Regions from separate parts of the Microbacterium sp. RG1 genome, predicted to be linked through region 3. Evidence: predicted binding sites of a transcription regulator. Region 3 holds the regulator's gene; each other region holds the start of a gene.
The links. Region 3 encodes HrcA, which represses chaperone genes, less so after heat shock. Its sites were predicted from a motif close to TTNGCACTCGNNNNNNNCGAGTGCNAA; they were not measured.
Positions count from the first base shown of each region.

Region 1 (3,275 bases), 730 kb from region 3:
GTTCGCGGAGGGCCCTGGCGAGTTTCTTCTCGTCGACGGGCAACTGCTCGCGCACGCGGAAGCTCTGCACGAACGGGCTCGTGATCGGCTCGTCCGAGGTGAGGTACGCGATGCGTTCGTCGAGCGTGCCCGCATCCAGCGACCGGGCCACGTCGCCGATCAGGCGGGAGCGGATGACGGCGCCATCGGGCTCGTGCAGGAAGGCGCCGAGCGGGCGCGGAGCGACGTCCTCGGCGTCATGGCCGGAGGTGATCTCGTGCACCTCGTCACCGCGGACGACGAGCGCCGCACGTCGGACTCCGTCGCGGGCCAGCTCCCGGGAGAAGATCACGAGCTCGATCGTGGATCCGTCCACACTGATCCACTGCGCCTCCACATCGTCGGGGATGCTGTCGCGATCGAAGCCGGGACCGAGCTTGATGCCGGTCGGGATGCGCGCGGCGACCTCGAACGCCCAGCTGAGCGCGGGGCTGTATTCGTCGGCTCTGAGGCGATCGTTGTGCGAGCCGCCGACCGGGCGTCTGGCGGGGTCGAGCCACACCGCATCCCGGTCGGCGAGATCGACGTCCTCCGCTCGGGCGTGCGAGACCGTGACGGTGTCACCGAAGGGCGCCAGGTTGTAGGCGGCGACGGCCGCGGTCGGCTCGTCGGCGTCGACGGCGGTGACCTCGAGCCCGAGGGCGGCGAACCCCAGGGTGTCGCCGCCGATGCCGCATCCGAGATCCGCGATCCGGCGGCGTCCCGCATCCCGGAATCGTCCAGCGTGGCGGGCAGCCACGCTCAGGCGCGTGGCCTGCTCGAGGCCCGCGGGAGTGAAGAGCATCCTCCCGGCGAAGGGCCCGAACTTCGCCGCAGCACGGGAGCGGAGTCGCGCCTGACCGACCACGGCAGAGACGAGGTCGGGACCGTGTCCCGCGCCGCGGAGCCTGCTCACGGCCGCGGCGACCGCGGCCGTCGACTCGATCGGCCCCGTCTCATCCAGCAGGCGCAGGCCTTCGGGGGTGAGAAGGGCGCGTAGCTCGCTCATCTCCATCGCTCCAGCCTAGGCGTGACGTCGTGTTGGCACTCGCGTTGCACGAGTGCCAGGACGCCTCTAGACTTGCCATTAGCACTCTCGGTGTGAGGGTGCTAACTGAGTCTTCCGTTTCACGAAGCGAGAAAGAAGAGGTAGACCGTGTCGGTTTCCATCAAGCCGCTCGAGGACCGCATCGTCATCCAGCAGGTCGAGGCCGAGCAGACCACCGCTAGTGGCCTGGTCATCCCCGACACCGCCAAGGAGAAGCCCCAGGAGGGCGAGGTCGTGGCCGTGGGCCCCGGCCGCATCGACGACAACGGCAACCGTGTTCCGCTCGACGTCGCCGTCGGCGACCGCGTGATCTACAGCAAGTACGGCGGCACCGAGGTCAAGTTCGGCGCTGACGAGTACCTCGTGCTCTCCGCGCGCGACGTGCTCGCGGTCGTCGTCCGCTGACATCGCCTGCTCGAAGCCCTCGGCCGTTCGGCCGGGGGCTTCGTTCGTTGCGGGCGCGCCCCCCACCCTGCCCGCGGTTCTAGGCTGGATCGGTGAACCCACGCACTCCCACCGAGCAGGGCCTCGCCGGCGGCCTGTACGCCTTCTCCGCATACCTGCTGTGGGGCGTGCTACCGCTGTACTTCCTGTTGCTCGCGCCCGTGGGGGCGTTCGAGATCGTGGCGTGGCGGATCCTGTTGTCACTGGTCTTCTGTGCGCTCCTGATCGCGGTGACGCGTTCGTGGCGACGCCTCGGCGCGATCCTGCGCCGGGGCCGGCTCGTCGCCCTCACGGTGCTCGCCGGCATCCTGATCTACGTCAACTGGCAGACGTATCTCATCGGCACTCTGAGCGGTCACGTCATCGAGACGAGCCTCGGGTACTTCATCAATCCGATCGTGACGGTCCTGCTGGGCGTGCTCGTGCTGCGCGAGCGGCTGCGTCCGACGCAGTGGGTCGCGATCGGGCTCGCCACCGCCGCGGTCGTCGTGATCGTGATCGGGTACGGCGCCATGCCCTGGATCGCCCTCATCCTCGCGTTCTCGTTCGGCTTCTACGGACTCGTGAAGAAGAAGATCGGCCCCTCCGTGGATGCGGTGAGCGGGCTCACCCTGGAATCGCTCTGGCTCACCCCTCTCGCCCTCGTGCAGCTCGTCGTCGTGGCTCTGACGACGGGGCTGGGTTTCGCTTCCGCCGGGGCGGGCACCACGGTGGCGCTGGCGCTGGCGGGGGTCGTGACGGCCGTTCCCTTGCTGCTGTTCGCCGCCGGCGCCCGCCGGGCGCCGTTGACGCTGCTCGGCATCGTCCAGTTCGTCGCGCCGGTGCTGCAGTTCCTCATCGGATGGTGGGTGCTGGGCGAGCCGATGACGGCGGGACGCTGGGCGGGCTTCGCGCTCGTGTGGGCGGCGCTGATCCTGCTCAGCGCGGATTCGATCATCGCCTCGCGTCGTGCGCGCAGGGGCGCAGGATTGCAGAACGCTCCGTCCGACGTGGCCGAATTGACGTAATGCGTCGAAAAGCGGCGTGATTCATAACGATTTCGTCGCGAAAGGGTGCGAGGACTGTGCGCGACGCGCGCCTACAACACACTCGTAACAATGCGCGGCTAGCTTCTGGCGCAACGCGGCGTCCAGGTCGCGCATTGAAGAGTGAAAGGACGGAACCAGATGGTTCACTCCAAGAAGGCGTGGTTTGCCGCGACCGCCCTCGCGGGCGTCTCGGCGCTTGCGCTCGTCGGGTGTGCCGGCGGGGGCGAAGCAGCGCCCTCCGGCAGCTCAGACGCAGGTGGCGACTACACGGCGCAGAATTGCGCCGACGGCACCACGAGCGCTGACATCCTCAAGGTCGGCACCCTGCTGCCCACCACGGGAACCCTGGCGTTCCTCGGCCCGCCCGAGATCGCCGGTGTCGGCCTGGCTGTCGACGACATCGTCGCCGCGGGCGACAAGGCATGTACGTTCTGGACCGACTCCGGTGACAGCAACGACATGACCGTGTCCTCCGCTTCGGCCGACGAGCTCATCAACGCGAAGGTCTCGATCGTGATCGGCGCCGCATCCTCCTCGGTGTCGCTGAACGTCGTCGACAAGCTCACCAAGAGCGCGAGCCCGATCGTGCAGATCTCGCCCGCGAACACGGCGGCTTCCCTCTCGGGCTACTCCGACTTCTACTTCCGCACCGCTCCGCCGGACACGGTGCAGGGTTCCGCGCTGGGTCAGCTCATCACGAGCGACGGCAACGCGAACATCGCGTTCCTCGTCTTCAA
Region 1 covers NZ_CP034121.1:16,085-19,359, forward strand. The annotation lists gene EHF32_RS00105 (class I SAM-dependent methyltransferase) at 1-1,033, opposite strand, end outside; gene groES (co-chaperone GroES) at 1,175-1,471, shown strand; gene rarD (EamA family transporter RarD) at 1,564-2,517, shown strand; gene EHF32_RS00120 (ABC transporter substrate-binding protein) at 2,677-3,275, shown strand, end outside.
Region 1: groES (co-chaperone GroES) is a predicted target of HrcA. The motif match lies at 1,060-1,086, and genes of this name have one in related genera.

Region 2 (3,275 bases), 890 kb from region 3:
GGGATTGCACGACGGGTGGAACGCGCCGATCGAAGCGGACGCCTGGCCGAAGGATCGCTTCGCGCTGGCGCTGGATGGCGAGGTGCTCGCCGCGGTCGACCCGTTGGGCGCGGCTGTGGAGTGGCGTCCGGATGCGGCGGGCAGGCTCGGTTAGCGTGGCCCTGTGCCCGTGCGCGACCCCGCATCCGACGCTCTGAGCGAGCGCGACTCCCAGCTGCTCGCCTTCGAGGCGCGCTGGCTCGGACACACCGGCGCCAAGGAGGAGGCGATCCGCGTCGAACTGCAGCTCACCCCGGCGCGGTACTACCAACTGCTGGGACGGCTGATCGACTCGCAGGCCGCCCTGGCACAGGATCCGCTCCTCGTCGGTCGCCTGCGCCGCATCCGCGACGAGCGTCGGCGTGAGCGCTCGACGGCCCGCCGCGGCGCCTGAGACCCCGCTCCGCGGGCGGAGCGACACGCTCCGGTAGCATCGTGGGGTGTCCCGAACCCCGCATCCCCGCGACCGCTTCGACGACCTGCCGAACGCCTCGGGGCGTGTCGGAGCCCACCGCGCCGAGAACCCGCGCATGCGGGCGGGCGTGGTCACCCTCTGGGCGATCGTCGTCACGATCGTGCTCATCGCCGCGGGGATCTTCGGGAGCCTGGTGCTCTCCGGGCGGATCGTGCTGGTGCCCTCGCCGACTCCGACGCCGACTCCGACGCCCGAAGTGACGCCCGTCGTCGACATGTCCTTCTCCGTGCTGGTGCTCAACGCGACGCCGGAGACGGGACTCGCGACCACCCTGAAGGACGAACTCATCGCGAAGGGCTGGGGTGCCGACCTCGTCAACGCGAGCAGCGCCAGCGCCACCGACTTCCCGCAGACGACGGTCTACTACGCGTTCCCGGGGGACGAGGCGGCGGCCAAGGGTCTCGCCGAGCTCATCGGCGGGGCGGATGTCGCCGAGAGCACGCAGTACCAGCCGACCGACGACGCCGGCACGGCCGATGTGGACGAGTCACAGGCGAAACAGCTCACGATCGTGATCGGACTGGACCGCACCGCTGCGGGGGCGCCGAGCCCCACTCCGACCCCCTGAGGCTCCTCCTCGACGGCCGCGTGTTTCCGCGGCGTAAACAGTTCGCTGCTGCTGTGTCAACTGTGCCGGATCCGTCGCTTCGACGCTGTGTCGGCTGCATACGATGACTGCGTTCTACAGCATCAGGAGACTCGTATGGCCCAGGGCACCGTCAAATGGTTCAACGCCGAGAAGGGGTATGGATTCATCACCTCCGGCGACGGTGAGGACGTCTTCGTCCACTACTCGAACATCGACATGACCGGATTCCGCGTCCTCGAAGAAGGGCAGGCCGTGGAGTTCACGGTCGGCAGCGGACAGAAGGGTCCGCAGGCCGAGTCGGTTCGCATCGTCGCCTGAGACCCCCACTCCCGAGACCCCCGAGCGCCCGCCGGTGCTCGGGGGTCTCGTCGTGTGCGCCGCGCTCTCTCACGGCACTCGCGGCGGCTTGCACTCCCCGGGGGCGAGTGCCAGAATGGATTAGCACTCGATATCACTGAGTGCTAAAGACACAAGCCAACGTCCGGGAGGGACGAGACACACATGGCAAAGATCATCGCTTTCGATGAGGAGGCCCGTCGTGGCCTCGAGCGCGGCCTGAACACCCTGGCCGACGCCGTCAAGGTGACCCTGGGTCCCCGTGGCCGCAACGTCGTCCTCGAGAAGAAGTGGGGCGCACCCACGATCACGAACGACGGTGTCTCCATCGCCAAGGAGATCGAGCTCGACGACCCGTACGAGAAGATCGGCGCGGAGCTCGTCAAGGAGGTCGCGAAGAAGACCGATGACGTCGCCGGTGACGGAACCACGACGGCCACGGTCCTCGCTCAGGCGCTCGTGCGCGAAGGTCTGCGCAACGTCGCAGCCGGCGCCGACCCGATCTCGCTCAAGAAGGGCATCGAGAAGGCTGTCGCCGCGGTGACCGAGGCGCTGCTGGCCGACGCCAAGGAGATCGAGTCCAAGGAGCAGATCGCCGCCACCGCGTCGATCTCCGCCGCCGACCCCGCGATCGGCGAGCTCATCGCCGAGGCGATCGACAAGGTCGGCAAGGAGGGCGTGGTCACCGTCGAGGAGTCCAACACCTTCGGCACCGAGCTCGAGCTCACCGAGGGTATGCGCTTCGACAAGGGCTACCTGAACCCCTACTTCGTGACCGACCCGGAGCGCCAGGAGGCGGTCTTCGAAGACCCCTACATCCTGATCGCCAACCAGAAGATCTCGAACATCAAGGACCTCCTGCCGATCGTGGACAAGGTGATCCAGGATGGCAAGGAGCTCCTCATCATCGCCGAGGACGTCGAGGGCGAAGCTCTCGCGACCCTGGTGCTGAACAAGATCCGCGGCATCTTCAAGTCGGCCGCCGTCAAGGCTCCCGGCTTCGGCGACCGCCGCAAGGCCCAGCTGCAGGACATCGCGATCCTCACGGGCGGCCAGGTCATCACCGAGGAGGTCGGTCTCAAGCTCGAGAACGCCACCCTCGATCTGCTCGGACGTGCCCGCAAGGTCATCATCACCAAGGACGAGACCACGATCGTCGAGGGTGCCGGTGACTCCGCTCAGATCGAGGGTCGCGTGACCCAGATCCGTCGCGAGATCGACAACACGGACAGCGACTACGACCGCGAGAAGCTCCAGGAGCGCCTCGCCAAGCTCGCGGGTGGCGTCGCCGTCATCAAGGCGGGCGCGGCCACCGAGGTCGAGCTCAAGGAGCGCAAGCACCGCATCGAGGACGCCGTCCGCAACGCGAAGGCTGCCGTCGAGGAGGGTGTCGTGGCCGGTGGTGGCGTCGCGCTCATCCAGGCCGGTAAGACCGCGTTCCAGGGTCTGACGCTGACGGGCGACGAGGCGACCGGCGCGAACATCGTTCGTGTCGCGATCGAGGCTCCGCTCAAGCAGATCGCCCTCAACGCCGGTCTTGAGCCCGGTGTCGTCGCCAACAAGGTGGCTGACCTGCCCGTCGGTCACGGCCTGAACGCCGCGACCGGTGAGTACGGCGACCTCTTCGCGCAGGGCATCATCGACCCCGCCAAGGTCACCCGTTCGGCGCTGCAGAACGCCGCGTCGATCGCCGGTCTGTTCCTGACCACCGAGGCCGTCGTCGCCGACAAGCCGGAGAAGGCTGCCGCCGCTCCCGCTGACCCGTCGGGCGGCATGGACTTCTGAGTCCAGACCTCACGAACGGATGCCCCGGCCCCGCAAGGGACCGGGGCATCC
Region 2 covers NZ_CP034121.1:1,626,835-1,630,109, reverse strand. The annotation lists gene EHF32_RS07855 (DUF2332 domain-containing protein) at 1-154, shown strand, start outside; gene EHF32_RS07850 (DUF3263 domain-containing protein) at 164-433, shown strand; gene EHF32_RS07845 (LytR C-terminal domain-containing protein) at 480-1,082, shown strand; gene EHF32_RS07840 (cold-shock protein) at 1,218-1,421, shown strand; gene groL (chaperonin GroEL) at 1,605-3,224, shown strand.
Region 2: groL (chaperonin GroEL) is a predicted target of HrcA. The motif match lies at 1,542-1,568, and genes of this name have one in related genera.

Region 3 (3,275 bases):
ACCCTGGCCCTGGCAGGTGGCGCACGGGTACGGGATGGTGGTGCCGTATCCCTGGCACGTCGCGCAGGGCTGGTTGGTGACGACGTTGCCGAGCAGGCTGCGGACCGTGCGCTGCACGTGGCCGCTGCCGTGGCAGATGTCGCACGTGACCGGCGACGTGCCGGGCTGGCAGCACCCGCCCTCGCACGTCTCGCACAGCACAGCGGTGTCCACCTCGATGTCGCGGTGGGCGCCGAAGATCACCTCTCGCAGCTCGAGCGTCACGCGCACGAGGGCATCCTGGCCGCGTTCGGTGCGCGAGCGCGGGCGCACCCGTCCTGCGCCGCCGCCGCCGAAGAACGTGTCGAAGATGTCGCTGAACCCGCCGAAGCCCTGCGCACCACCGAATCCGCCGCCGTCGCTGCCCATGTCGTACCGGCGACGCTGCTCACTGTCGCTCAGCACGTCGTAGGCGTGCGTGACGAGCTTGAAGCGCTCCGCCGCATCCTCACCGGGGTTCACATCGGGATGCAGCTGGCGCGCGAGCTTGCGGTACGCCTTCTTGATGTCGTCCTGCGATGCGTCGCGAGGCACCCCGAGTACTTCGTAGTGGTCTGCCACTTCAGCCTTCCCGTCCGCGTGCCGCGGAATCGTCTCGCACGCGCTCAGCGCGCGCGTTCGTCGTCTTCCAGCAGCCGGCTCAGGTAGTGAGCCACGGCGCGGACGGCCGCGAGGTTGCTGGAGTAGTCCATCCGGGTGGGTCCGAGCACGCCCACGCGCGCCTGACCTCCGGTCGTGTCGTAATCGCTGGCCACCACCGACGCCTCGACGAGTCCGAACGCCTCGTTCTCGCGTCCGATGGATGCGGCGAGCCCCTGCTCGTCGGCCACCATCTCGCCCATCAGACGCAGCAGCGTCACCTGCTCCTCGATCGCTTCCAGCAGCGGGTAGATGCTGCCGCGGAAGTCGCCCTCGGCCCGGGCGAGGTTGGCGGTTCCCGCCATGACCAGCCGGTCCTGCCGGAACTCGTCGAGCTCCTCGCCGACGGTGCGCAGGAGCGCGCCAAGGGCGCGGTCGGCCCGACTGTCGGTCAACGTCTCGGCCAGAGCCTGCGCCACGCGTTGCGTGCCCTCGCGCACGGGCCGCCCGGTCACGAGCACCGACACCTGCGCGCGGAGCGTCGCCACATCCGTCTCCTCGAGCGGCTCGGGCCCTGCCATCAGACGCTGCGACACCCGACCGGTGTCGGTGACGAGCACGACGACCAGACGCGACCCGCCGAGGTGGACGAGTTCGACGTGCGTGATGCTCGCGCGCTCGAACGACGGATACTGCACCAGGGCGACCTGACCGGTGAGTTGGGTCAGCGCACGGACTGTGCGCCCGAGCATGTCGTCCAGATCGGCCGGAGCCCCGAGGAACGCCGTGATCGCCGAGCGCTGGGCACTCGTGAGGGGCCGCAGTTCGGCGAGGTGGTTCACGAAGACGCGGTAGCCCTTGTCGGTCGGCACCCGACCGGACGAGGTGTGCGGTGCGGTGATGAGCTCCTCGTCCTCGAGCAGCGCCATGTCGTTGCGGATCGTCGCGGCGGACACGCCGAACGAATGACGTTCGACGATCGACTTGCTGCCGACGGGTTCGCGCGTCTCCACGTAGTCCTGGACGATCGCCCGAAGCACGTCGAGCCCCCGATCGCTGACCATGCGCACTCCCTCCTGGCACTCGAGGTCTGGGAGTGCCAATTCTAGCGCGCTCGCGAGGCGAGTCGCCGGTAGGCCGCCCGTAGACTCTCGAGAGGAGGTCGCATGTCGCATCCCGTCATCCACACCGAGACCGGAGTCGTATCCGGAGCCCTCTCCGAGGGGATCGAGCGCTACCTCGGCGTCCCCTACGCGAAACCACCGGTCGGAGCGCGCCGATTCGCTCTTCCCGAGCCGGTCGCGACCTGGGACGGGGTGCGAGAGGCCACCGTGTTCGGGCCCTCATCGCCGCAGTCGCCCTATCCGGGCGAGATCGGCAAGCTCCTCCCCTCGACCCTGATCCCCGGCGACGACATCCTGACGGTGAACGTGTGGCGACCGGCGGATGCGGACGGCGCCGCGGTCATGCTCTGGTTCCACGGTGGAGCGCTCGAGCGCGGCACGGCGGCGATCAGCGTGTACGACGGCACCCCGTTCGCCCGCGACGGCGTCGTCTTCGTCTCGGCGAACTACCGTCTGGGCGCCGAGGGGTTCTCGGTCCTGCCCGGTGCACCCAGGAACATCGGGCTCGCGGATGCGGCCGAGGCACTGCGGTGGACCCATCGGAACATCGCCCGCTTCGGCGGCGATCCCTCGCGGATCACGATCTTCGGCGAGTCCGCCGGCGGTGCCGTCGTCGCTGCGCTTCTGGCCCGCGAGGACCTGCGCCCGCTCATCGCGGGGGCGATCATCGAGTCGGGGCCGCTGGACGCCGCGACGCCCGAGCGCGCCGCCCGGCCCGCGCGCGACATCGCTCGCCGGCTCGGAATCCCCGCCACCGCCGAGGAGTTCCGCCGGATCCCGCCGGAGCGTCTCGTCGCGGCGAGGGACGAACTCTCGGCGGCATCCACCCTGCTCAAGGCGGCACCGGGATACAACGCGACCATCGATCCGATGACACTCCCGGAGAACCCCCGACGCGCCCTCGTCGATGTCGACGTTCCGGTCATCATCGGCACCAACACCGACGAGTACCGCCTCTGGTATCCACCCGAGGCGCTCGCGAAGCTCTCGCGGCGGACGTACGCCCTCCTCGCGCTCGCGAAGCGTCTGCCGCGCGGCGTATGGCGCGCGTACCGGACCGCGCTGCCCGACGCCCCTGCGGGAGAGATCATCGGACAGGTGCTGACGGATCTGCTGGTGCGGCAGCCGGCGATCGAGGTCGCACGGTTGCGCGGCGCACCCACGTTCGTCTACGAGTTCGCCTGGCCGAGCCCGGTCCGCGACCTCCGCGCCGCGCACGCCCTCGAACTCGGCTTCGTCTTCGACGCGCTCGGCGACGATGGCGCCATCACGATGGGCGGCACCCGGGCCCCGCAGCAGCTGGCCACGCGCATGCACGCCGACTGGATCCGCTTCGCCGAGACCGGCGATCCCGGCTGGCCCACCTTCCGCGACGGCTCGCTCGTGCGCCGCTACGACACCGTGACAGAAGACGTCGCCCTGCCGCGTGCGGAAGTGCTCGCGGCACTCGCCCGCTGACTCAGTCGGTCAGCGCGCGCACGACCGCGTCGGCCAGGAGCCGGCCACGACGCGTGAGGACGATCCGACCGCGCA
Region 3 covers NZ_CP034121.1:741,783-745,057, reverse strand. The annotation lists gene dnaJ (molecular chaperone DnaJ) at 1-600, opposite strand, end outside; gene hrcA (heat-inducible transcriptional repressor HrcA) at 645-1,682, opposite strand; gene EHF32_RS03495 (carboxylesterase/lipase family protein) at 1,785-3,200, shown strand; gene hemW (radical SAM family heme chaperone HemW) at 3,202-3,275, opposite strand, start outside.